Regions from separate parts of the Martinezella jaguaris genome, predicted to be linked through region 3. Evidence: riboswitches for the same ligand, from Rfam matches in the RefSeq annotation. Region 3 holds a riboswitch; each other region holds the start of a gene.
The links. Region 3 has a riboswitch for cobalamin ahead of CCGE525_RS05330 (aromatic ring-hydroxylating oxygenase subunit alpha). Riboswitches for the same ligand answer to the same signal wherever they lie in the genome.
Positions count from the first base shown of each region.

Region 1: linked by a shared signal. The riboswitch ahead of cobU (bifunctional adenosylcobinamide kinase/adenosylcobinamide-phosphate guanylyltransferase) and the one ahead of CCGE525_RS05330 (aromatic ring-hydroxylating oxygenase subunit alpha) in region 3 are both predicted to bind cobalamin.
Region 2: linked by a shared signal. The riboswitch ahead of CCGE525_RS12275 (DUF1636 family protein) and the one ahead of CCGE525_RS05330 (aromatic ring-hydroxylating oxygenase subunit alpha) in region 3 are both predicted to bind cobalamin.

Region 1 is NZ_CP032694.1:2,458,872-2,466,621, reverse strand. It holds gene CCGE525_RS12055 (chloride channel protein) at 32-1,828, opposite strand; cobalamin riboswitch at 2,009-2,408, shown strand; gene cobU (bifunctional adenosylcobinamide kinase/adenosylcobinamide-phosphate guanylyltransferase) at 2,551-3,078, shown strand; gene cobW (cobalamin biosynthesis protein CobW) at 3,084-4,133, shown strand; gene cobN (cobaltochelatase subunit CobN) at 4,143-7,750, shown strand, end outside.
Region 2 is NZ_CP032694.1:2,511,307-2,519,056, forward strand. It holds gene CCGE525_RS12265 (ABC transporter substrate-binding protein) at 1-386, opposite strand, end outside; gene CCGE525_RS12270 (ABC transporter ATP-binding protein) at 399-1,178, opposite strand; gene CCGE525_RS12275 (DUF1636 family protein) at 1,188-1,601, opposite strand; cobalamin riboswitch at 1,710-1,926, opposite strand; gene CCGE525_RS12280 (FAD/NAD(P)-binding protein) at 2,139-3,554, opposite strand; gene CCGE525_RS12285 (RBBP9/YdeN family alpha/beta hydrolase) at 3,934-4,206, opposite strand; gene CCGE525_RS12290 (SfnB family sulfur acquisition oxidoreductase) at 4,349-5,566, shown strand; gene CCGE525_RS12295 (protein-L-isoaspartate O-methyltransferase family protein) at 5,599-6,447, shown strand; gene CCGE525_RS12300 (RrF2 family transcriptional regulator) at 6,470-6,940, opposite strand; gene CCGE525_RS12305 (FAD/NAD(P)-binding protein) at 7,147-7,750, opposite strand, start outside.
Region 3 is NZ_CP032694.1:1,100,249-1,107,998, reverse strand. It holds gene CCGE525_RS05350 (transporter) at 314-1,315, shown strand; gene CCGE525_RS05345 (BA14K family protein) at 1,385-1,861, opposite strand; gene CCGE525_RS05340 (glycoside hydrolase family 25 protein) at 2,156-3,109, shown strand; gene CCGE525_RS05335 (FAD-binding oxidoreductase) at 3,186-4,274, opposite strand; gene CCGE525_RS05330 (aromatic ring-hydroxylating oxygenase subunit alpha) at 4,278-5,522, opposite strand; cobalamin riboswitch at 5,621-5,823, opposite strand; gene CCGE525_RS05325 (ACT domain-containing protein) at 6,041-6,454, opposite strand; gene CCGE525_RS05320 (DUF6656 family protein) at 6,555-7,166, shown strand; gene CCGE525_RS05315 (L-threonylcarbamoyladenylate synthase) at 7,225-7,750, shown strand, end outside.

The sequences.
Region 1 (7,750 bases), 1.4 Mb from region 3:
ACATGCTGTTCGGATTGCTATGGGTAGCGCGCTAAAGCTCGCCCGAGACCTCGCGGCGCCGGCGGTCGAGCTCTTCGCTGTAGCGGCGCAGCGTGTAACTTTCGGTGAGCAGACCGATCACCTTGCGCTCGATCAGGTCGTTGATCACCACCAAAGCTTCGCTTTCGGTCTGGTCAAACAGGGCTGCCGCCTGCTTGGCGTTCATCTTTGGCTGCAGGAAGTCGTTGCGATGGCGGATGAAGTCGGCAAGGCCGTGCTCCTCATCGTCCTTCTCGACCGGGCTCGCATAAATGTCTGGCATCAGCACCATGCCGGCATATTTCTCATCCCTGTCGATGAGAATGACACGCTGCGCTGAGCCAATCGGAAAACGCTGGCGAAACTCCTCGATGCTCATGTCCACGTTCGCCGTGTGCACATCGGGTCGCATCATGCGGGCAACCGTTAGGTTGCGGATCCAGCCGACGTCGTGGGCGCTGCGGATGCTTTCGCCGCGCAGATGGAAGCGCCAGGTGGCGAAGGAGTAGCCGAAGGTGGTGCGCACAACCAGCGACGAGGTGATAACGGCAGCGAGCACCAACACGGTGATCGGAAAATCGCCGGTGATTTCGAGCGCCAAAAAGGTCATGGTCAACGGTCCGCCGATGATGGCGACGGCAAGCGAGCTCATGCCAACCACGGCATAGACGGCCGGCGTCAGCGTGGCATGATCGAAATAGGGGCCGCAATAGGCGAAGATCTTACCGAGCAGCGCGCCCATGAACAGCGACGCAAAGAACAGGCCGCCCCTGAAGCCCGACCCGATCGACACCGCAGAGGCCAGTGATTTCAGGATGAAGAGTCCGGCCAATGCACCCAGAGTCGTATTTGTCGACAGGTTGAGATGCAGTGCGCCGTGGCCGGCTGACAGAACTTGTGGCGAGATTAGCGCCAGGAGGCCGACAACGATGCCGCCGAGCGCGGGGCGGAAGGACGGTGCGATGGAACTCTTGCGCGCAAACTCTTCGACCCAGGCGACGCCTTGCATGATCAGAATGCCTATACCGGCGCAGAAAGCTCCGAGCAGGACAGCCGGAAGATAGTCGGCAGGGACGATGGCGCCGAAATGATCGATGTCGATGGCAAAGTCGTCACCGGCAAGCAGTCTTGCGATCATAGTCGATATCAGCGCTGAGACGACGACAGGCGTCAGGGTGAGGATGGAATAGCTGCCTATGATCAGCTCGAAGGCGTAGAAGGCGCCGGTCAGCGGCGCATTGAAGGCGGCGGCTATGGCGCCGGCAGCGCCGCAACCGACGAGCATGCGGAGGTCCGCACGGCGCATCTGCATGTTATGCCCGAATTTCGAGGCAATGCCGGCGGCAAGCTGTGTGTAACCTGCTTCAAGCCCGACCGAAGCGCCGAAACCGTTCGAGATCAGGTTCTGCACCGCGACGAGGATACTGTCGGTGAGCGACATACGGCCGCCGTGCAGCGCATTGGCTTCAATCGGGTCGACCATCGGCTTCTTGCGCGTGCGCGACAATATATAGAGCAGGACGCCGAGGATGATGCCGCCGGCTATGGGCGCGATCAGCACTACCGACCTGTCAGGTATCGCCACCGCTGCCGAACTAAGGCGCTCGTAGTCGGTTATGCCATAGATGATACTGTGAAGCTTGCGTGAGATGAAGCTCATCGCTGTCACGGCGCAGCCGGAGGCTATGCCCACCAGCGCGCCGGCGAAAACAAGTCCCAATTCGCCACGACGCAACAACGCCCTGAACCGACCAAGATCGAATAGGGCCGAGAAAACGCCGAGGCGGCGCGGTTGGAATTTCTGCAACATGGGGAACGGACGACTGTTTTGTACTTAAAGCTAGGTGCTTAGCTTCTATAAACTCCTAACATCAAAGAAATACGGCAAAAAAAGAGCACGTACGGTGCGACTTTTATGCATATTTCGCCTTTGGAACGGCCGATGTCGCAGTCGCCGCCTTGATTGACTTGCAGCGGTCGAACGCCTAATCATTGCGGCATAACGAATGGTTCCTGAGCGACGATCTGTCGCATGGGATGAAAAGGGAATGTGAAGGAGCGGACCCAACTCGGGCGTTCTCATCACAGCCGACCCCGCGACTGTAGAGCGGTCAGGGTCTTCCATCCGGCTTTGAAGATGTTTCGCTGATGGTCCGCGTGGTGCGGGCGGGTGAAAGCAGCTTCGGGACGGAAAAGCCACTGGCGTGGCATCATGATCAACCGGGGCTGGACGCCTCTATTTCTACGAATCGTCCGCCTTTTCATGATGTTTGCCGGGAAGGCGAGGTGGACCCGCTGGTGCAGGGTTCGGGGGCGACCGGTTTCCGTGCGCCCCCGCTCGCTGCGCCTCATCCGCGAGCCAGGAGACCTGCCATACGTGCCGGGCACAAGGCCCACCCCAGGGACGGACGTCCCGCTGCCAGCACGGAGGTTGTCATGGCACGAAATGAGTTTTTGGCGTGCAAGCGCCTACTTTTCGGCTTCAGCCGCATCGCACCGGCCTTCGCCCTCGTACGGGAGCGAAAATAGCCGATGCCAACCTCGCCCTCCCGCGCCGTCTTTGTTCTCGGTGGTGCACGCTCCGGCAAATCCCGATTCGCCGAATCGCTGATCTCGGACACCGGCCTCGATCGTCACTATGTGGCGACGGGTCAGGCCTGGGACGACGAAATGCGCGATCGTATTGCGCAGCATCGCGCCGATCGGGGCGATCTCCTGTGGACGACGCATGAGGAGCCGCTCGATCTTACTGCCCGGCTCGCGGCAGTCGACGGCGAGGGCCGCGCCGTTCTCGTTGATTGCCTGACGCTTTGGGTCACCAACCTGATGATGGCCGAGCGCAATATCGCGGCAGAATTTGCCGCTCTCACCGAATTCCTACCAGGGGCAAAGTCGCGTGTCGTCCTCGTTTCCAACGAGGTCGGGCTCGGCATCGTGCCCGAAAACCGTATGGCGCGCGAGTTCCGCGATCATGCCGGCCGATTGCACCAGATGATCGCGGCGGCGAGCGCCGAAGTCTATTTTATCGCGGCGGGGCTGCCGCTGAAAATGAAGGGTTGATCCGCATGAACCAGGAAAAAATTCCCGCCACCGTCATCACCGGCTTCCTCGGCGCCGGCAAAACGACGATGATCCGCAACCTGTTGCAGAACACCGGCGGTAAGAAGATCGCCCTCATCATCAATGAATTCGGCGATCTCGGCGTTGACGGCGATGTGCTGAAGGGCTGCGGCGCGGAGAACTGCACCGAGGACGATATCATCGAGCTGACCAATGGTTGCATCTGCTGCACCGTCGCCGACGATTTTATTCCAACGATGACCAAGCTCTTGGAGCGTGATGCGCGTCCCGACCATATCGTCATCGAGACCTCCGGCCTCGCTCTGCCGCAGCCGCTCGTCGCCGCCTTCAACTGGCCGGATATTCGCACCCAGGTCACCGTTGACGGCGTCATAACCGTGGTCGACAGCGCCGCCGTCGCCGCCGGCCGTTTCGCCGATGATCACGATGCTGTCGAAGCCCGTCGCGTAGAAGACGAATCGCTCGATCACGAAAGCCCGATCGAGGAACTGTTCGAGGATCAGTTGACCTGCGCGGATCTCATCGTCCTCAACAAGACCGATCTGATCGATGTTGCGGGACTCGGCCGTGTCCGTACCGAAGTTGCCTCCCGCACCGCCCGCAAACCGACGATCATCGAAGCGAAAAATGGCGAGGTTTCGGCCGCCATCCTTCTCGGCCTCGGCATCGGGACGGAGGGCGATATTGCCAACCGGAAATCGCATCACGAGCTGGAGCACGAGGACGGCGCATCGCATGATCACGATGAATTCGACAGCTTCGTCGTCGACCTCGGTCCGATCGCGGAGCCGATCGTCTTTATCGGGAAGCTGAAGGGCGTGATTGCCGAACATGATGTCCTGCGCCTCAAGGGCTTCGTCGATGTGCCCGGCAAGCCGATGCGCCTGCAAATCCAAGCCGTCGGCAGCCGTATCGATCACTATTTCGACCGGGCTTGGGCGCCGGGCGAAGAGCGCCAGACGCGGCTTGTGGTGATTGGGCTGCATGAGATGGATGAGGGGATCGTGCGCAAGGCGATCGAGTCGTTGGTCTAAGGCGAAGCGATGCATCTCCTCCTAGCCCAAAAAGGAACGATCAGCGATGGCGAGGAGGCGATTGATCTTGGCCAGTCGCCGGGCGATATCCTGTTTCTGTCGGCGGCCGATACCGAGCTTGCGGCGATAGCCGCCGCCTATGGGCAGGGGGACGCCGTTCATTCGTGGCGGCTCGCAAGCCTGATGAGCCTCAAGCATCCCATGTCCATCGACACCTATGTAGAACGGACAGCGCGCCATGCGAAGCTGATCATCGTCCGAGCACTCGGCGGCGCCAGCTATTTTCACTATGCGCTTGAGGCGCTGCATGCCTGTGCGGACCGTAGCGGCGCTCTCATTGCGGTACTGCCGGGGGATTCGAAACCTGATCCGGGGCTGACGCCGTTTTCCAATGTCGGGCTCCAGGACCTCAATGCGCTCTGGTCCTATCTGATCGAAGGCGGCGATGCCAATTCGCGGGCATTTCTCGGTTATGCCGGGGCGATGCTATCGGGCGCCGAAAAACCGGCGCTGGCCGCTCCGTTGATGAAAGCGGGCATCTGGTGGCCGGGCAGGGGTGTGATTGGGGTCGAAGAGTGGAGGAGGCTTGAAACCGAATGGCGAGTTCGCCCCTCACCCCGGCCCTCTCCCCGTAGTGACGGGGAGAGGGAGCATATCGAGCTCGCGGCTTCTCCTTCGCCCCGCCTGCGGGGAGAAGGTGCCCGAAGGGCGGATGAGGGGCGGAACTCTCCTCTGGAAGAGTCGTCGGAAGCTTCCACCGATATGGAGCGGATAGCGGAACACGACCCCCCGACCGTCGCTATTTCCTTCTACCGCGCCCTTGTCCAGAGCGGCGAAACCAAGCCCGTCGAAGCCATGATCGAGGCTCTCATTGCAGAGGGCATGCGGCCATTGCCGGTGTTTGCCTACAGTCTCAAGGATCCTATCTCGGTCGGTATCCTAGAAAGCGTTTTCGCCGAACTGAAGCCGGATGTCGTCATCAACACAACCGGCTTTGCCGTTTCGGCGCCTGGGGCCGATCGCCAGCCGACCGTGCTGGAAGCGAGTGACGCCGTGGTGTTGCAGGCGATCTTTTCGGCTTCCTCGATGAAGGCCTGGGAAGCTTCCTCGCAGGGGTTATCGGCGCGCGATCTCGGCATGAATGTCGCCCTGCCGGAGGTGGATGGGCGTGTGCTTGCCCGTGCCGTCTCCTTCAAGGCGGCGGCCCGTTATGATGATCGCGTCGAGGCCAATATTGTTGCGAGCGAGCCGGCTGAGGACCGCATGCGCTATACCGCACGATTGGCGGCCAATTGGGCACGGTTGCGCAAAACGCCGCCGGAAGATCGGCGCGTGGCGCTGGTCATGGCCAATTATCCAAACCGCGACGGGAGGCTCGGCAACGGCGTCGGGCTTGATACGCCGGCGGGCACGATCGAAGTGCTGAAGGCGATGCAGGCGGCGGGTTATCCGGTCGCCGATCTGCCGGTAGATGGCGACGCACTGATGCGTCATTTGATGGATGGGCCGACCAATTCCGGCCGCGATGGCAGGATCGTTCGCGAGACGCTTTCCATAAGGGAATACAAATATTTCCTATCGTCTCTTCCCATTCGGGCTCAGGAAGAGATTGCCGCTCGTTGGGGTGATGTCGAGAGCGATCCCTATGTTCGCGGCGGCGGCTTCGCACTGCCTTTCACCCGTTTCGGCGACGTGCTGCTCGGAATTCAACCGGCTCGCGGCTACAATATCGATCCGAAAGAAAGCTACCATTCTCCGGACCTCGTGCCGCCGCATGGCTATCTCGCTTTCTACGCGTTCCTGCGTCGATCCTTCGGCGCACATGCCGTGATCCACATGGGCAAGCACGGCAATCTCGAATGGCTGCCGGGCAAGGCCTTGGCACTGTCGGAGACCTGCTATCCGGAAGCGATCCTCGGGCCATTGCCGCATCTCTACCCCTTTATCGTCAACGATCCCGGCGAGGGCACGCAGGCCAAGCGCCGCACGAGCGCAGTGATCATCGACCATCTGACCCCGCCTTTGACCCGCGCCGAGAGCTATGGCCCGCTCAAGGACCTGGAAGCGCTGGTGGACGAATATTACGAGGCTTCCGGCGGCGACCCCCGCCGCATTCGTCTGCTGCGCAAGCAGATACTCGATCTGGTCGCCGACATCGGCCTCGATCAGGATGCCGGGATAGCCAAGGGCGAAGGCGAGGACGAGGCGTTGAAGAAACTCGACGCCTATCTCTGCGATCTCAAGGAACTGCAGATCCGTGACGGGCTGCATGTCTTCGGCGTCTCGCCGTCCGGCAGGCTGCTGACGGATTTGACGGTGGCCCTGGCGCGCGTGCCGCGGGGATTGGGCGAGGGTGGCGATCAGAGTCTGCAGCGGGCCATTGCGCGGGATGCGTTGGGACAGCTCGCGTCGTTCGATCCGTTGGACTGCGATATGGCGGCCGCATGGACTGGCTCGCGCCCCGATATTCTCGCGACCATTTCGGACGCTCCCTGGCGCACCCAAGGCGATACGGTGGAGCGCATCGAACTCCTAGCCGCTAGATTCGTTACTGGCGAAATCGCCTGTCCCGGGGACTGGCGGCAAACCAGCGCCGTTCTTGCCGAAATCGAATCCCGCCTGAAACCTTCTATTCTTGCCTGCGGCGATGCTGAAATCTCCGCCTTGATGGAAGGACTCGACGGCAGGTTCGTGCCACCAGGCCCTTCTGGTGCGCCGACGCGCGGCAGGCCGGATGTTTTGCCGACGGGTCGGAATTTCTATTCAGTCGACAGCCGCGCGGTCCCGACGCCGGCCGCCTATGAGCTTGGCAAGAAGTCGGCCGAGCTGCTGATCCGCCGCTATGTACAGGATCATGGCGAGTGGCCGATTTCTTTCGGGCTGACGGCCTGGGGCACGTCGAATATGCGCACCGGCGGTGACGATATTGCCCAGGCGCTGGCCCTGATCGGCGTCAAGCCGGTCTGGGACATGACTTCGCGGCGGGTCACCGGCTATGAAATCTCTCCACCGGCCAAGCTCGGCCGGCCGCGCGTCGATGTGACGCTGCGGATTTCCGGCTTCTTCCGGGATGCCTTTCCAGAGCAGATCGCGCTTTTCGACAAAGCGATCCGCGCGGTTGGGGCGTTGGACGAGGATGCCGTGGATAATCCCATCGCGGCGCGCATGCGTGGCGAGGTTGCGCGCCTGGAAGCTGCAGGGCTGGACGAAGTTTCGGCGAGCCAGCGAGCCGGTTACCGCATATTTAGCTCCAAGCCCGGTGCTTACGGAGCCGGCCTGCAGGCGCTGATCGACGAAAAGGGTTGGGAGCGGCGCGCCGATCTGGCGGAGGCTTATCTCGTCTGGGGCAGTTATGCCTATGGCGCCGGCGAGGAGGGCCGGGCTGAGCGCGGCGTGTTCGAGGAGCGGCTGCGTTCGATCCAGGCGGTGGTCCAGAACCAGGACAATCGGGAGCACGACCTGCTGGACAGTGACGATTACTACCAATTTGAAGGTGGCATGGCTGCTGCGGCGGAGCAGCTTGCGGGCGCGCGCCCATCGATCTATCACAACGACCATTCCCGTCCGGAAAAACCGGTCATCCGCTCGCTGGAAGAGGAGATCGGCCGCGTCGTGCG
Region 2 (7,750 bases), 1.4 Mb from region 3:
GCCAAAGTCTCCGGCGTCACTTCCCCGCCCACTTTCATGCCGTAATTCCAGCCGCCGAAATAAAAGTCGGCATTGGCGCCGAGCAACACTTCCTTGGTCGGATATTTCGGCGACAATTCCGGCAGTTCCTTGATGCCGTTGCGCAGCTTTTCATCCAGCGTCTTCCAACCGGAAACGCCGGTGTAGCCGACCATGCGGTCCTGCAGCTTCAGCGCCAGCATCATTTCGGTGAGGTTTACATCGTTGGAAACGGCGTGCTCCGGCGCCTTGTCGAAGGTAACGTCGCGATTGCAGCTACGCACGGTGACGGGTTCGGCGAAGGCAACGCCGGTAAACAGCGTGCCGAAGATAAAGGCGGTAGCGGACAGAGACATGCGGAAAGACATAGATGATTCCAATCAGCGAAGAGAAAAAGTGAGGCGGTGGGATGCGTCGCCGACGACCTGGTGGCTTGCTTCGACACGGAAGGCGGATGAGATGCGCTCGGGGGTCAGGACGTCGGTTGGCAGGCCATGGCCGGTCAGACGGCCGGAATCGAGCACCGCAACATGCGTCGCGAAATCGGCGGCGAGATTGATGTCGTGCAAGGTGGTGATGATCGTCCGGCCGAGGCCTTTCAACAGGTCCAGTATCTCGAGCTGATGGCGGATATCGAGATGATTGGTCGGCTCGTCGAGGATGATGAGCTCCGGTTCCTGCGCCAGCGCTCGGGCGACCAACACCCGCTGTTTCTCGCCGCCCGAAAGCGACGCGAATTGCCGGAGCGCCAGATGTTTGAGTTCCAGGCGGAGAAGTACCGTCGCCGTTACCGCATGATCCTCCTCGCTCCAGCGCGCCATGCCTCTGCGATGGGGAATGCGGCCCATCATCACCACGTCGCGAACGCTGAAAGGAAAATCGCCCGGCGTCTCCTGCAGGACGACGGCAATGCGTTGCGCCGCCTCGCGCGGGCCGATCGACCAGAGATCGATGCCGTCGAGACGCACCAAACCCCGTTGCGGCCGGACACCACGATAGAGGCACCGCAGCAGGGTCGATTTTCCTGCCCCGTTCGGGCCGATAATTGCCAGCCGGTCACCGGCGGCAACCGACAGGCTGATGTCGCGGATGATCGGCTTGCCCTGGTGCGGCCCCCAGGTGATGCCATCGGCCTCCAGCCGCACGCATTTCTCCTGCATGGGCCGCTCCTATTGCAAAAGCGCCGGCAGGCGCTCGACCGCGACAATGGCGGCTGGAATGCGCGCCAATGTCTTGCCGCCTAGCGCTCTTTGGCGTTCGCCCTTGCGCGTCAAGCCGTCGGGCCGGTCGCGATAGAGCTGCGCAAAGGAGACGAGCGCGGAGATATCGGCTTCGCCCTTTATATCGCCGAAGAGGTAAGTCGCCTTTGCCGTTGCCTGGAAGGCGACCGTGCACGGTCGCTCACAGCCGGCCATACAAACGCTGCCTTGCAGGCTGAAATCCTCGGAAAGCACCGTGCCTGCCTGAGCAATTGCGGCCTGAAGGCGCTTCAGCAGATCAAAACCCGGCCGGCACGGTGCGCCGGTGTGGCGGCAATCCGTGCATACGGTGATCCGATGCGTCTGCTCTTTTGCTTTGTCCATGAAAAGCCTCCCGGAGATCTCGCCGGAGGCAAAGTCAAGATAGGGCCTGCGGGCACAATGGCGCCGTCGCCCAACCACTGAATTTCCATCGGAACACCCCGTCCGTTGCGGTTGACGTTGTCGATGGCAGGTCTCCTGGCTCGCGGGTCACAGCCCGTTCGCACCTTCCCGGCATGAAGCCAGTGGCATGTCGCGAACGCGCTCTCCGCTTACAGTTGCGGGGGCAGCCACGGTTTTGGCCCCTGATGGGTAATCCGCACCGTGTTCCCTTTTCAGCCGCCCTCCGGATGATCCCGGCGGCAGCACCATCGGCATCGTTCTTCTCACAGAAAATCGCAACGGGCAATGGCGGTGTCATCAATGTCTGCACTTGTCCCCGAGTCCTAACTTACCACAACCAGCAAATTTGTTACGTTATTACGTTACGTATTTCAATCAGGAAATTGAACGTCGGCCACGGATGGAAAACCGCGTCTGCCGGAACCAAGGTGAATACGGAGCGCCATCCCGCCCCTTAACGAGCGCGACAAGCTCCCGTCACACCGCCTTACACTGTGGATAAAACCGCGTCGCTACGCCTTCGGCGGCCGCATAGGCCTGCGTCACGATCTCCGGCACAAGATCGATATCCGGCAAGCTCCCAAGTCCCAGCGGGCCGATGGCAAAAAGTCCCTCCGTCACTTGTCCATCCACGGAAAGCGCGCCGGTTGCTTCCACAGCCAAACCAAGACCGAGTTCGTCCGGTGTGGCGAGGCTCGCGTTGATCAGGCTCCGCATCAATGTCGTGTCGAGATCAGGCTCCTGGCAGCGGCAATCGATCACCTCATCGGCATAGATCTGCTCCGCGCCACGCCGACCGGCGGGCTTCAGCGTCAATCCTGTCGGCGTGCGCCGCAGGAATTGTCCGCGACGCAGCAGCGTATTGCCCTCCGCCAGTTCCTGTTTCAGCCGAACATGCAGCGCTTCCGGCAGGCGATTGCGGTGGCTGTCGTAAAGAGCCCGCAAATGGCGATTGAATTGCTGTTTCTGTCCTGCCGGCAGCGAGCGCCAAAGCGAACGGGCATGTTTGCGTAGGCCGTTCATGACGGACTGCCAGCTTTGCCCGCTCGCCTCGGCATTCTCGCAAGCCCGTCGGATAAAACGTACGATCTCGCTGAGACTGCCGGGCATGGCTTCCGCGGGAAAAACCGGATCGGCATTGCTGCGCGTGTGGCCTTGCGGCAAGAAGCCGTGTTTCGAGATAATGGTGATCTGCCCGCCATAACCATTGTCGCGCATCTGCAGCAGCCGGTCGACGACACGCAGACCGCTGCCGAGCAATACCGTATGCGGGCGCGACACCAGGCGCCGGGCGCGGACAGCCGTCGGCGTCGCCACGGATTCACCGCTCTGCGGCTCGCGATCGGAAATGCCGTAACCGGTCGCCAGGATCACCGTGTCGAACAGCGGATTGGAAGCGCCGGCACTCTCCACCAGAAAGCGGTCGCCATGGCTGCGGCGAAGGCCGACGACCGTCTCGGCGCTGACTTGTACTGTGATATCCCGCCGTGAGGACAATGCCTCGGAAAAGCGCTGATAGACATAATCGCTGAAAATGCGCTTCGGCACGAATATCTGCAGGAAGCCAGGTATTGCCGCCGGCACCGCACTGCGGAACGTTGCATTGCTACAGAGCCAATCATTGAAATCGTCGGGATCTCCGGCGGAAACCGAGAGATCGCGTACACGGCTGTTTAGGATCTCGCTACTATGGCCGGAAGCCAGAGCCTGACCGCCGCTAACGCTGGAATTCGGATCGAAAAGCTGCAGATGAAAAGGCGTCCGCACCGTCTTCATCAAGGCGATAGCCATCATCATGCCGGAAAAGCCGCGGCCGATGACGGCGATGCGCGGCATCGCATAGGCCTGTGCCGACGCACTTGCCTTGGCGGAAAAAAGTCCCTGAACCGTCATATCAACTCCTGGGGCAAGAGGTGGCTGATCATGCTTTTCTAAGGGCATACTGATACTGTGAACCGCACGCAGTGCGGCCACCGAACACCTGGCCGCTAGAGCGCCGCACGTTCGTAAACGCACAAGGGCCGCTCTGGTTCTTTGAACCAAGAGCATCGCTTCCGTTGCGGTATTCCACCTGAAAGCGGGATGCTCCCGACAGGTCCGCACACGAGTGCGGAACGCTATTCCTTTGACCAACTGCATGCTTCCAGCCTCTCGGCGACGTGAAAGAGTGCAGTTGTTGCTATTGTCTACTTATTTAGTCGTATATGAAAGCGCGAAAATGCGCCGGGAGCAAGCGCTTTCTTGCGACCGACATTTTGACGGCAGATGATGTTTACGGCATCGCCGCGCACAAAATGTTGTGCAACTGCGGCCTCACCGGCCTGGTCTGCTTATTCTCGACCCTCTTGGCGAACGCCGAAAACAACTGGTAGCCCTGCTCCCACCGACCAAAGCCGCCAGCGATATTGATGTGGCCGGCATGGCCGAGATCATGAAGGTCGCTGTCCCATCGTGCCGCACGCTGGCGAAGCTCGGCGAAATCCATATAGGGATCGTCGCGGCTGCCAACGACAAGGCTCGGAAACGGCAGAGTTCTTGAGGGCATTACGCCGAAATCGATGGCGCCGGGATGTAATCTCTCTGGATAAGCAAAGAAAATCTAATGTATAGTACATCTATAGAAATTACGCGCCTATCGGTTTTGTACAGCTAAGTCACTGATATGCCATCGGCTGACGGAGTGATGGATGGGAACTGTTTCACAGTTGCACGAGCGCACCAGGCCGCTCGCACACCGCATTCAAAGCGACGAGGAAGCGCTGGAGATCGCACGATCGCTCGCCGCCAATTTCGCGCAGAAGGCGAGCGATCGGGACATCAACCGCGTGTTGCCCTACGACGAGCTGGAGGCCCTGTCGCAATCCGGACTGCTTGGTATCACCACTCCAGCCGAATATGACGGCCTTGATATCTCCAATTCCGTTCTCGCCGAGGTCGTTGCAATCCTTGCCGAAGCGGACCCTTCGATCGGCCAGATGCCGCAGAGCCATTTCTACATTCTCGAAGCACTGCGCATCGATGGCAGCGAAGAGCAGAAGAATTTCTTCTTCGCCAGGGCGCTGGCCGGCGACCGTTTCGGCAATGCATTCTCCGAGATCGGCACCAAAACCGCCGGTCAATACGATACCCGCCTGACGCCGGACGGACTTGGCCATCGCATCAATGGCCGCAAATTCTATTCAACCGGCGTACTTTTCGCCGACTGGATCGCCATTTTCGCGCTCAACGCACGGGACGAACTCACCATGTCTCTTGTGCCACACGGCACGGAAGGCATCCAGGTCATCGATGATTGGGACGGTTTCGGTCAGCGCACATCCGGCAGCGGCACGACCATCCTGCACAATGTCTACGTCAACGCCGACGCCGTCGTGTCGCATCACAAAGGCTTTGAGAGGGCGACGACCATCGGTTCCGTCGGTCAAATCATCCATGCCGGCATCGATCTCGGCATTGCCCGAGCCGCCTTCGCCGAGACCGTGGAATTTGTGAAGACCAATGCCCGCCCCTGGATGGATAGCGGCGTCGAACGCGCGGCGGATGACCCGCTGACCATCGCCAGGATCGGCCAGATCGCCATCCGCATCGAGGCAGCCGCCGCGATGCTCGAACGCGCCGGCAAGAAGATCGATGTCGCCCAGGTCAGCCCGACGGAAGACCATGTAATCGAAGCCACGATTGCCGTGGCGGCCGCAAAGACTTTGACGACGGAAATAGCCATCGAAGCCTCGAATACGCTGTTCGAGCTCGCCGGCACCTCCTCCACACGCATCGGCCTCAATCTCGACCGTCACTGGCGCAACGCCCGCACCCATACGCTGCATGACCCGGTACGCTGGAAATACCATATCGTCGGCAACTACCATCTCAACGGCATCGCGCCGCCGAAGAATTGGACGCTCTGAGGAATTTTCTATCAGGAAGGTAGGAAGAGACCGTGACGACAAATCGCCGTGCCAGTTTGGAAGAGATCCGAGCTTTCCACGCGAAGATGATGGCTGCCGCCAGCAATTCCCTTGACGAAAGGCTTGAGCGGGTTTTCGAGCTCGTACCGCGCGAAGCGTTCCTGGGTCCCGGGCCTTGGCAGCTAAAGGTCAATCGGCGATACATTGAAACGCCCGGTGCCGATCCTTCCTTTCTTTATCAGAATGCGCTCGTGGCTTTGGACAGGACAAAAGGCATTAATAGTGGGGAACCGTTCCTGCATGCGGCCTGGATCGGCCATGCCGCTCCCAAGTCCGGCGACACGGTAATCCATATTGGCGCAGGAACAGGATACTATACCGCACTCCTGTCGATGCTGGTGCTGCCAAATGGCCATGTTCATGCATTCGAAATTGAAGCAGACCTGGCTAACCGGGCGCGCGGAAATCTGGAGCCATTCGAGGGAATTTCCCTCGTAGAGGGGGATGCGACCACTCTGGCGCTGCCCAATGCCGATCTCATCTACGTAAATGCCGGAGTAATCGCCCCGCCGACATCATGGCTTAAAGCATTGCGGCCGGGAGGCCGTATCATCTTTCCGTGGCAAGCCAGCAAGAAGGCCGGGATTGCTGTCCTGATCACCCGCACGGAAACAGGTTACGCTGCACGGCCTTTGATGCCGTCGTGGTTCATTCCCTGCGTCGGCGCGTCAGATCTAGCCCAATGCAGCAAGTTTCCGAGCGTTGACGACGCCTGGTCGATCCAGAAGGTCTGGCTAACCGAGGATCGCTCGCCCGATGAATCTGCCGCCGCGATCTACAAGGACCTTTGGTTCTCAAAAGCTGGAGATGGCGAACAATAAGCTTGTCTGGATACCTGGCTGGTCAGCCGATATTCGACGCCCGATAGTCTTCCTGTTCTTCGATCTCTAATTCCGGTCCGCCGCCGGCGACGAACTGCTCCAGCGTCATATTGTCGAGAATGGCCGCGATCGCGTCTCGAACCTCCGTCATAGAGCGGCGCACCTGACAGTGCTCTGGATCGGCACAATCGTCGCAGGCTTCATAGGCCGTGCGGCTGGCGCAGCGGATCGGCGCGAGCGGACCGTCGAGCGTGCGGATGACATGGCCGATGCGGATCTCGGAGGCGGGACGCGACAGTGAATAGCCGCCGCCTGGTCCCTTCTTCGAGCGCAACACGCCGGCATTGCGCAGTTCCAGGAGGATGGTGTCGAGGAATTTCTTCGGGATATTGTTGCGTGACGCAATGTCGTTGATAAACGCAGTCTGGCCCGGCCCGAGGCGTGCCAAATCCACCAGCGCTTTCAACCCGTATTTTCCTTTTTTCGTGAGCATCGCTATCCGCTTTACTGCAAGGTCTGTTGTTGGGAGCCCGGCATGGTTCGATCGAGACTCGAGCCGCCGATCCTGTTCGTCATTGACCACGGACGTAACGCCGTCGCCTTGTACGAACAAGACAATAACTCACAAATTGTATAGTTTATATGAGTAAATTTAGGCAATGTATCGCCTAAGCAACGATTTTGCGGTTTTTTGTGCCTTTACGCCATGCTGCTGTTGAGTTTCGGCATGTCGTGCTCGCGCTTGGCGTAATCGGCTACTGCCGAAGCCACCTGCTCTGCGACGAAGACTGCATGCTCAACCACTTCCGGCAAGCCCATGAGTTCGCCGAACGTGCCACGCGCCAAGGGCCCGGAAATGAACAATGATGGTGCCGCCTTACCGTCGGCTCCGAGCGCCAGTGATGCCGTGTTGCAGGCAAGGCCGAGCCCTGTTGCATCGATGGCAAGATAGCCTGCATCTGCAAGCGCGCTGATCCAGCTTTGCGACTTCAAAATGCCGCGATGGCCCGGCCCGGTCGTCACCACCACGGCATCGAATTGCCGATCGAGGCTCTTGCCCGAGCGACTGAGGTGAAGGATGCAGCCGATCATCCCGTCCTTGACCTCTACCGAGGCGACGGAAGCCGCGAGCACCGCCAGCCTGCCGGCGCTAATAGCTTCTTCGCTGACGGCCTCCACCTGCGGCGCAACGCGGAAGCGGTGTACATCCCAGAAAGGCCGCAAATGCCGTACCACGCGCCGGCGCTCGTTGACCGGCATCGCCCACCAAAGATCCTGCCCCTGCGTGCGTACCTGATCGATG
Region 3 (7,750 bases):
GTATGTTGGTGCGCGATTGCCCAACCTGCCAACGCGTCACGTGACGGTGCCAATTCGTTGATGCAGCTCTGTCGCATTGCCCATAATGCTAAAATTCTATAGATCCTGAATGGCGCCCAGGATTTCAAAATCATTTTGTTTCCCGAGACCTAAGTTGTATCGGAACCAAACCGGCAATCCTCCAGCCACCCAATCCTCAACTGCGGCATATCCGCCACTCTGCACGATTGTCGCGCCGCATCCCGGACTTGCATAAACAATCGTCATGAATAATGACTATGGCAACTCCCTCGACGATGCGAACGACCCGGCCATGAACACGATCACCTCAACTTCCATGATACCCGGTCTCGTCTGGGCTTATCGTCTGCGTCCCGGCGCGGATAAGCCTGAGCGGCTGTCCGATGACACCGACCGCGCCAGGCTGTTTGCCGATGAAGGCTTTCTGTGGCTGCATCTGAACCTCGTCGACGCCCGTGTGCCTGCCTTTCTGGAGGATGCACCAGGGCTGAACGAGGCGGCTCGCATGGCGCTGACGACGCATGAGACGCATGCGACCATCACAGTTGATGAGCAGATGCTGTTAGGCACGCTGGTCGATTTCCAGCGCGAATTCGACCAGGATACGCGGGACATCGGCTGGCTGCATTTCGTGCTCACCGACCGCATGCTCATCACCACTAGGCTGCAGCCGCTGCGCAGTGTCGAGCGGGCGCGCATGCAGATCGAAAAAAACGCCGCCAAATTCTCCCATCCACTCGATATTTTCGAACTGCTGGTCGTCGAATTCCAGCGCACCTTGATCTCATTGGTCATCGAGATGACCGAGGAGCTGAACCTTATCGAGGATTTCGTTTACGAGAATGCGCCGCGCGACGAACGCCGGCGGCTGGCGCCCGTGCGCCGGACGATCGTGCGCCTGCACCGGCATCTACGCACGGTTTTGACGCTGATGCGCCGCGCCGCGGCCTCCGACGACGAGGAGATGCCGCTCGGTTTCGAGGATGTTGCCGGCCGCTTGACGGCCCGGCTCGAGGCGGTCGATCACGACGTCTACGCGCTGCAGGAGCGCGCTAGGCTGCTGCATGAAGAAATCGACTCGAAGCTTTCCTCCGAGATCAACCGCCATCTCTACATCCTGTCGATCATGACGGCTTTCCTGCTGCCGCCGACGCTGGTCACCGGCTTTTTTGGCATGAACACGTCGAATCTGCCTTTTTCAGGCGGCAGCGGCGGCACTGGATATGCCGTCAGCCTCATCATCGTCTCGATGTTGCTCGCCTGGTGGCTGCTGAAGCGGGTCAACATTCTCTGACGGCAGGATAGGCATCAACAAAAAACCGCCCGGCGAACGACCGGGCGGTTTTTGATGGGCTAAAATCTCTCAAAAGTAGGGCGAGTAGCACTGTTGCCGAGGACCGTAATTGGGCTGGAACGTGTTGTCATAAGCTCGATAGGACCGGTAACGCGCCTCGCACCATTCGATGTGGCGCGGATTGATGCCCCCAGCCGGGGCAACATAGTGCGGCTGGCTGGCAATCGCGCCGCCGATGAGGGCTCCAGCGCCGAAAGCCGCAAGCGGGTACCAGTAGCCATCGTAATAGCGGTAGCCATGACGATAGCCCGGATAACCGCGATAGCCGCCGTACCAGCCACGACGATAGTAAGGACCACCATGATAATAACCGCCGTAGCCGCCATAGTGACGCCATTGAACCTGCTGGACGCCGACAGGAGCGGCCTTGTCTGCTGCCGCAAGAGGCGCGGCAGGCATCTGTATTGCGAAGGACGGGGTGAAGCTCGTCAGAGCCACGGCCGCCGAAATAGCGAAAGTCGCAATTCTCGCACGGAAACCAAACATTTATATCTCCATTCCCTGGCTTATCTTGTGCTCAGGCAAATAATGTTCCGTATCGGGGAAGGCTCCCCAAAACAGGGTTCGAATTACCTGCCGCGTCGCGCGTGTATTGACGCGCTGATACGCAGCGGCGGCGCAAATTCTGTCCCCTAAATCGGCACCAATTTAAGGGGGTATGCGCGGACCCCACGGTCAATCTATAGTGATCTCATTCTTAACCCAGGATTAACCACTGATCCTTACCATTATTTCATGAAGGAATACCGGCAGACTCACCCTCTGATTTGCAGTTTCCTGATGATCCTGGCGCTACTGGGATCGGCTTCCCGGCCTGCGGCCGGCGAGAACCAGCCCTGGAACGATCCCCAATACGCACTCGTTGTCGATGCCTACGAGCTGAACACGATCGATTGGGATCAACTGCTGCAAGACAAGCGCATCGCCGCCTTCATCTCCAAAGCTTCGGATGGCCTTCCCGAGAGCTTCGCCTGCACAGGCGATCACGCCGGCGACACATTTGCACACTGCAAGACGATGTGGCGCAAATATGCGGTCAGCCGTGAACTCTTTCAGACACGCCGGATGCTTGCAAAAATGAACGGCCTGCTTTGGGGCGCTTATCATCTCGGACGGCCCGGTAATCCGATCGACCAAGCCAACCATTTTCTCGATTATGCCGATCCGAAACCGGACGAGCTGATGGTGCTCGATATCGACGGCATGGACACGACACAATTCATGTCGCTGGACGATGCGCAGATCTTCGTCGGTCACGTCAAGACGAGAACCGGCCGCTATCCCATTCTCTACACCAATCACAACACCGCCCGTTACATCGCCGATCATCGCGAGGACTATCCGATCCTGTCGCGGCTGCCGTTGTGGTACGCGCGTTACAAGCCGGATGTGAAAGGCACCTTCCCGCTCGGCAATTGGGACAACTATGCGCTCTGGCAATTCTCCTCGTCCGACAATTGCTCGGAGAAAACCTGTCCTTACCGCGTGCCGGGAACGCTCGCCGATATCGATGTCAATGTCGCGCCGATGACGAAGGTGCAGCTCGCAAAAATCTGGCCGCAGGGCGATTTGCTCCCCGCCAAACCGGAGCCGGCCCCGATGATCATCGCTCAAGGACCGAGTTGTACCGGCTCGCTGCAGACGCTCGTATCGTTGATGATCGATCCCATCGTCACCGCCTCCACCCCTCCTAAGCCAGTCGAGATCAACGAGCTGAACTATGAGGATTTCTGATCTTCGATTTCGATAGCGATCTTCCGAAAGCCGCGTCACGCTTTTCGCTGCGTGGCTTTTCGGTTCGGGATCATGTTCAGGCTTCTATCTGCACATCCGATTTGGGCCGCGAGCAGCAGGCGAGAATGTAACCTTCATCGATTTCGTCGTCGAGGATGCCGCCATTGTGGCTCATCTCGACCTCGCCGGACAGTTTCATCACCCGGCAGGTGCCACACAGGCCGGATTCGCAGGCAGCACCAATGCGCACACCGGCACCGCGCGCGGCCTGCAGGATCGTCTGGCCAGGGGCACAGGCCACGTCCTTGCCGGCCATGGTGAAGCGGATCGAGGTCGCCGCTTCCGTCGATGCGTCGTCGCTGACTTCGGCGAGCGGCGTTGCCGCCTGTGCCGGCTGGAAGCTTTCCTGGTGATAGCGCGCCATGTCGAAGCCGTGAGCTTCGAGCATGGAGCGGACGGCATCCATGAAGATTTCCGGGCCGCAGCAGAAAATGGTGCGTTCCATGAAATCGGAAGCCAGCAGTCCGATCTTCGCCTTGTCGATCCGGCCTTTCAGCCCCGACCAGAGATCGGTGCGGCTGCAGCCTTCGACGATGAAGCCAAGATCGAGGTTCGGCATGAAGCGCGCGAGATATTCCAGCTCCGAGCGGAAGATGATGTCGGCGGGACTGCGCGCGCAGTTGATGAACGTGATGTCCGATAGCGGTGCCGTGTCGGCCATGTATCGCGTCATCGCCATCATCGGCGTGATGCCGGAGCCGGCGGAGACGAACAGGTATTTCTCGCCGGGATGACGGATATGGCTGAAATCGCCGAGGGGACCGAAAGCCTTGATGCGCATGCCGGGCTTCAGATTCTCGAACATCCACCGCGTGCCGATGCTGTCCTTCTGCGCCTTCACCGTCACGGCGATGGAAAAGGGCCGCGACGGCGTGGATGACAACGTATAGGTGCGCATGACCGGCTCCGGGGCCGTCGGCAGCTCCAAGGTCACGAACTGGCCGGGCAGGTAACGGAACCAATTATCCTTGTCGGAGCGGAACGTGAAGGTCATCACGTCGGGCGCTTCCGGCGTTGCCGAGAGACATTCGAGCAGATGCTGCCTATCGCTCCAAGGCTGCATCTGGTCCAGGTGCTGATGACGGAGGGAGACGGTCATGTCCATAACTCAGGCGACCGCCGACAGCTTGGCCTGATCGCCCTGCAGCCGATTGATCATGAAATTCGTGTACCATTCGACGAACTGCATCACGCCGCCTTCCTGGATTTCCGAATAGGGGCCGGGCTCATAAGCCGGCGAGCGGATGCCGAAGGCATTTTCCTCGACGATGCGGCGGTCCTGGTCGTTGGTTTCCGTCCAGACATGGGTCAATTCATCGAGGTCGTAGTCGACGCCTTCGACCGCATCCTTGTGCACCAGCCATTTGGTGGTGACGGCGGTTTCCTCGGCGCTAATCGGCAGCACGCGGAAGGAAATGGCGTGATCGCCGAGAAGATGGTTCCATGTCGTCGGGTAGTGGAACAGCAGCATCGTGCCGATGTTGTTGATCGTTACATCAGGCGACAGCGGCCGCTTGACGGCGCGCTGACCGGACATGGTGTAGCTTTCAGCCCCTTCGATCAGCGGCATGCGGGTAGTGCGGAACTGACCATCGGGCGACAGCTTGAATTCGCTAGGCAGGCCGGCAGCTTCGCAGCGCCGCCAGTGCTCGGTGATGACGGGATCGCTTATCGCGCCTTGCACGCCGCTGATGGTCGGCGCTTCCGGAAAAGTGCGGCAAAGTTCGGGATGATTGGCGGTGCAGTGGTAACACTCGCGATTGTTCTCCCATACGAGCTTCCAGTTACCCTTCTCGATAATGGTGCTCTGGAAGGCGACCTTGGCCTCGCCGATACGATGCGGCGCCATATAGGGCTCGATCGAAGCGCGGACCGAGGAGAAATCTGGGGCGTTCTTCGCGAGGCAGATGAAGATATAGCCGCCGACGCTTTCGCAATGAACCGGCTTCAGGGAGAACTGGCTCTTGTCGAAATCCTCCGCCATCTGCCGGGCGAAGAGCAGCGAGCCGTCGAGTTCGTAGGTCCACTGGTGATAGGGGCAGACAAGCTTGGCCGAAGAGCCGCGCTCGGACGCGCAGACACGAGAGCCGCGGTGGCGACAGCTATTGTGGAAAGCGCGGATGACCTGATCGCGGCCGCGGACGATAACGACGGGATAGTCGCCGATCTGGACGGTGAAATAATTGCCCGCACGCGGCACTTCGCAATCATGGCCGATAAACAGCCAGTCGCGATAGTAGATCATCTCCATGTCGAGCTTGAAATAATCCTGATCGATGTAGAAAGGCTGCTCCAGGCTGAAACCTTGACGGCGGTTCTTCAATTGCCGCAAAACATTGGTGCTGATATCCATTTGCCTATCCTTGTGCAGTGCCAGGCAGCAGGCAAAGGACGTACACCGGTCGGCCGCGAACGGCTCAACGCGTTGCCCGACCGCCCGCCGCGGTCAGTGAATCTATCGTCCCAAAGGCTGGTTTCCGGGCTCTGGAGCGGTCCGCAAAAAGACCCCATGGCGCCTTCCCAGGCTGTCTCAACCCAGTGGCTTTATCTGCCATGCCTTACTCCACCACCGTTGCGGGGGCAGCGCCGGATTTCGACCGGCTTCCCAATTCTCCGCCTCCCTAGCTGGCGGCACCTTGAGATTGACATCATCATAGCTATCGCCTTGCGCGCCGCTCTGCTGCAATGCGACATGGGCTTCGAAATTGGCGACAGGTGAGATGAAGTTTGGAAACGGGGCAAATATAGTCGCGATAATGCAAACAAATTCAATTTGTTATCGTGTCGCCTGCAAGACGACTGCCTGTGTGAACCGGTCGGCGTTCCACGACGCTTTATCTTGATTGCGACAAAGCGATCGGCGACCTTTTTCTAAAGAGGATCTTGGCCGGCGGAGAGCGCCTTCAGTGCCGCCATGGCACGCTCGGCATCGGCGGTCGGCACGAAGATATGGTCATGATAATAGGCCGCAATGACATTGGCGCTGATGCCCTCGTTTCCGAGCGCCGTGGCAAAGGCGGCGGTCAGCCCGACCGCTTCCAGCGAGGAGTGGACGTCGAGTGTGATCATTCGCATCACGGGTTCAACCGGAAGCCTCTCCTGCCGGGCTGCCTCGATCGGAAGGATCAGTGTCATCCCTTCCTTTTCCTGAAACATCCCGATCGGCTTTAGATGGAAGTACTTTGTCAGCGCGGAAGCGGGCACGCTGCAAAAGACGAATTCACCTTGGACGAGACTCGGTTCCATGCTCGAAATCAACTGTTTGAGATCGGTGATGCCCGGCATGGTTCTGATCCTCTTCAAACTGTCAGCACTCTGCGCTTAAGCCCGGCTCAAGCTAGGCGATCTATCAACTGGTATCCATACCCATACCGTGAGTGCCGCCATGGCCAAGCTCAGATATTTCGACGCCAAAAAGCCCGCAGAACCGGAACCGGAATTGCCGGTGGCCTCCCATAGCGAATTCCTGCGTACCGGCCGCATCAGTCGCGCCAGGACGCATTGGCTGGCCGAAGAACGACGCTATCTCACTTATGAAGAGGTGGCCGAACGCACGGCCAACAAGCTGCGGAACGCCGGGGAAAAAACCCATGACCGGCTGAACAGCTTTCACCAGTCGATCCGTTTTCCGAAGCTGATCTTTCATCACACGCTGAAAGATACGCCGCATCTCGGCTATTGCCATGTCACCGCGGCGCGAACGCAATTCGCGCAGTATGAGGAGGTGAGCTGGGCCTTCTACATCGCCAACTTTTTTGCCCGCATCGGACAGAACGACAATTTCTTTGAAGACATCAGCCTGAAATATTCGCGGATGTATTTTGCCGTCGCCGTCCAGCCGGATCAGGAATCGCCGGAAAAGAAGCTAACGATCAACCGCGAAATCCGGGGGAGCGGCGTGCTCTTCCACACCCATGATCCGCAAATCGCCATCCGCAACGTGCTGCTGCTTGGTGCGCGCAATGAACAGCTCCGCGACATCATTCGCCAGCTTTGATCATTGATCCCCAAACTTGAAAAGCATAAGAACGGCCTGAACTGCAACCGGTCAAGCCATGGCACGACACGTAGACATTCTCCAACACCCTGAAACGGCGATAGCCGAGGCGTCAGCGACACTTGCCGACGGGCTGCCAATCGGGCTGCCGACCGAGACGGTCTATGGTCTCGCCGCCGATGCCACCAATCCGGCAGCGATCACCCGAATCTACGAGACCAAAGGCCGGCCGCGCTTCAATCCGCTGATCTGCCACATGAGCGATCTCGCCATGGCGGAACGATATGCGATCTTCGACCCGATCTCGCGAAAACTGGCAGAAGCCTTCTGGCCCGGCCCACTGACCCTTGTGCTGCCTCTGCGACCGGGAAGCGATATTCACCCTCTGGCGACGGCGGGGCTCGATACGGTCGGCATCCGCGTTCCCCAGGGTTTTGCCGGCGAGCTGATCCGCGCCTTCGGACGGCCACTCGCCGCCCCCAGCGCCAATACATCCGGCAAGATCAGCGCTACCAGCGCCGACCATGTTCATGATGATCTCGGCGAGAGGATTTCGCTGATCCTCGATGCCGGTGCTTCCGTCG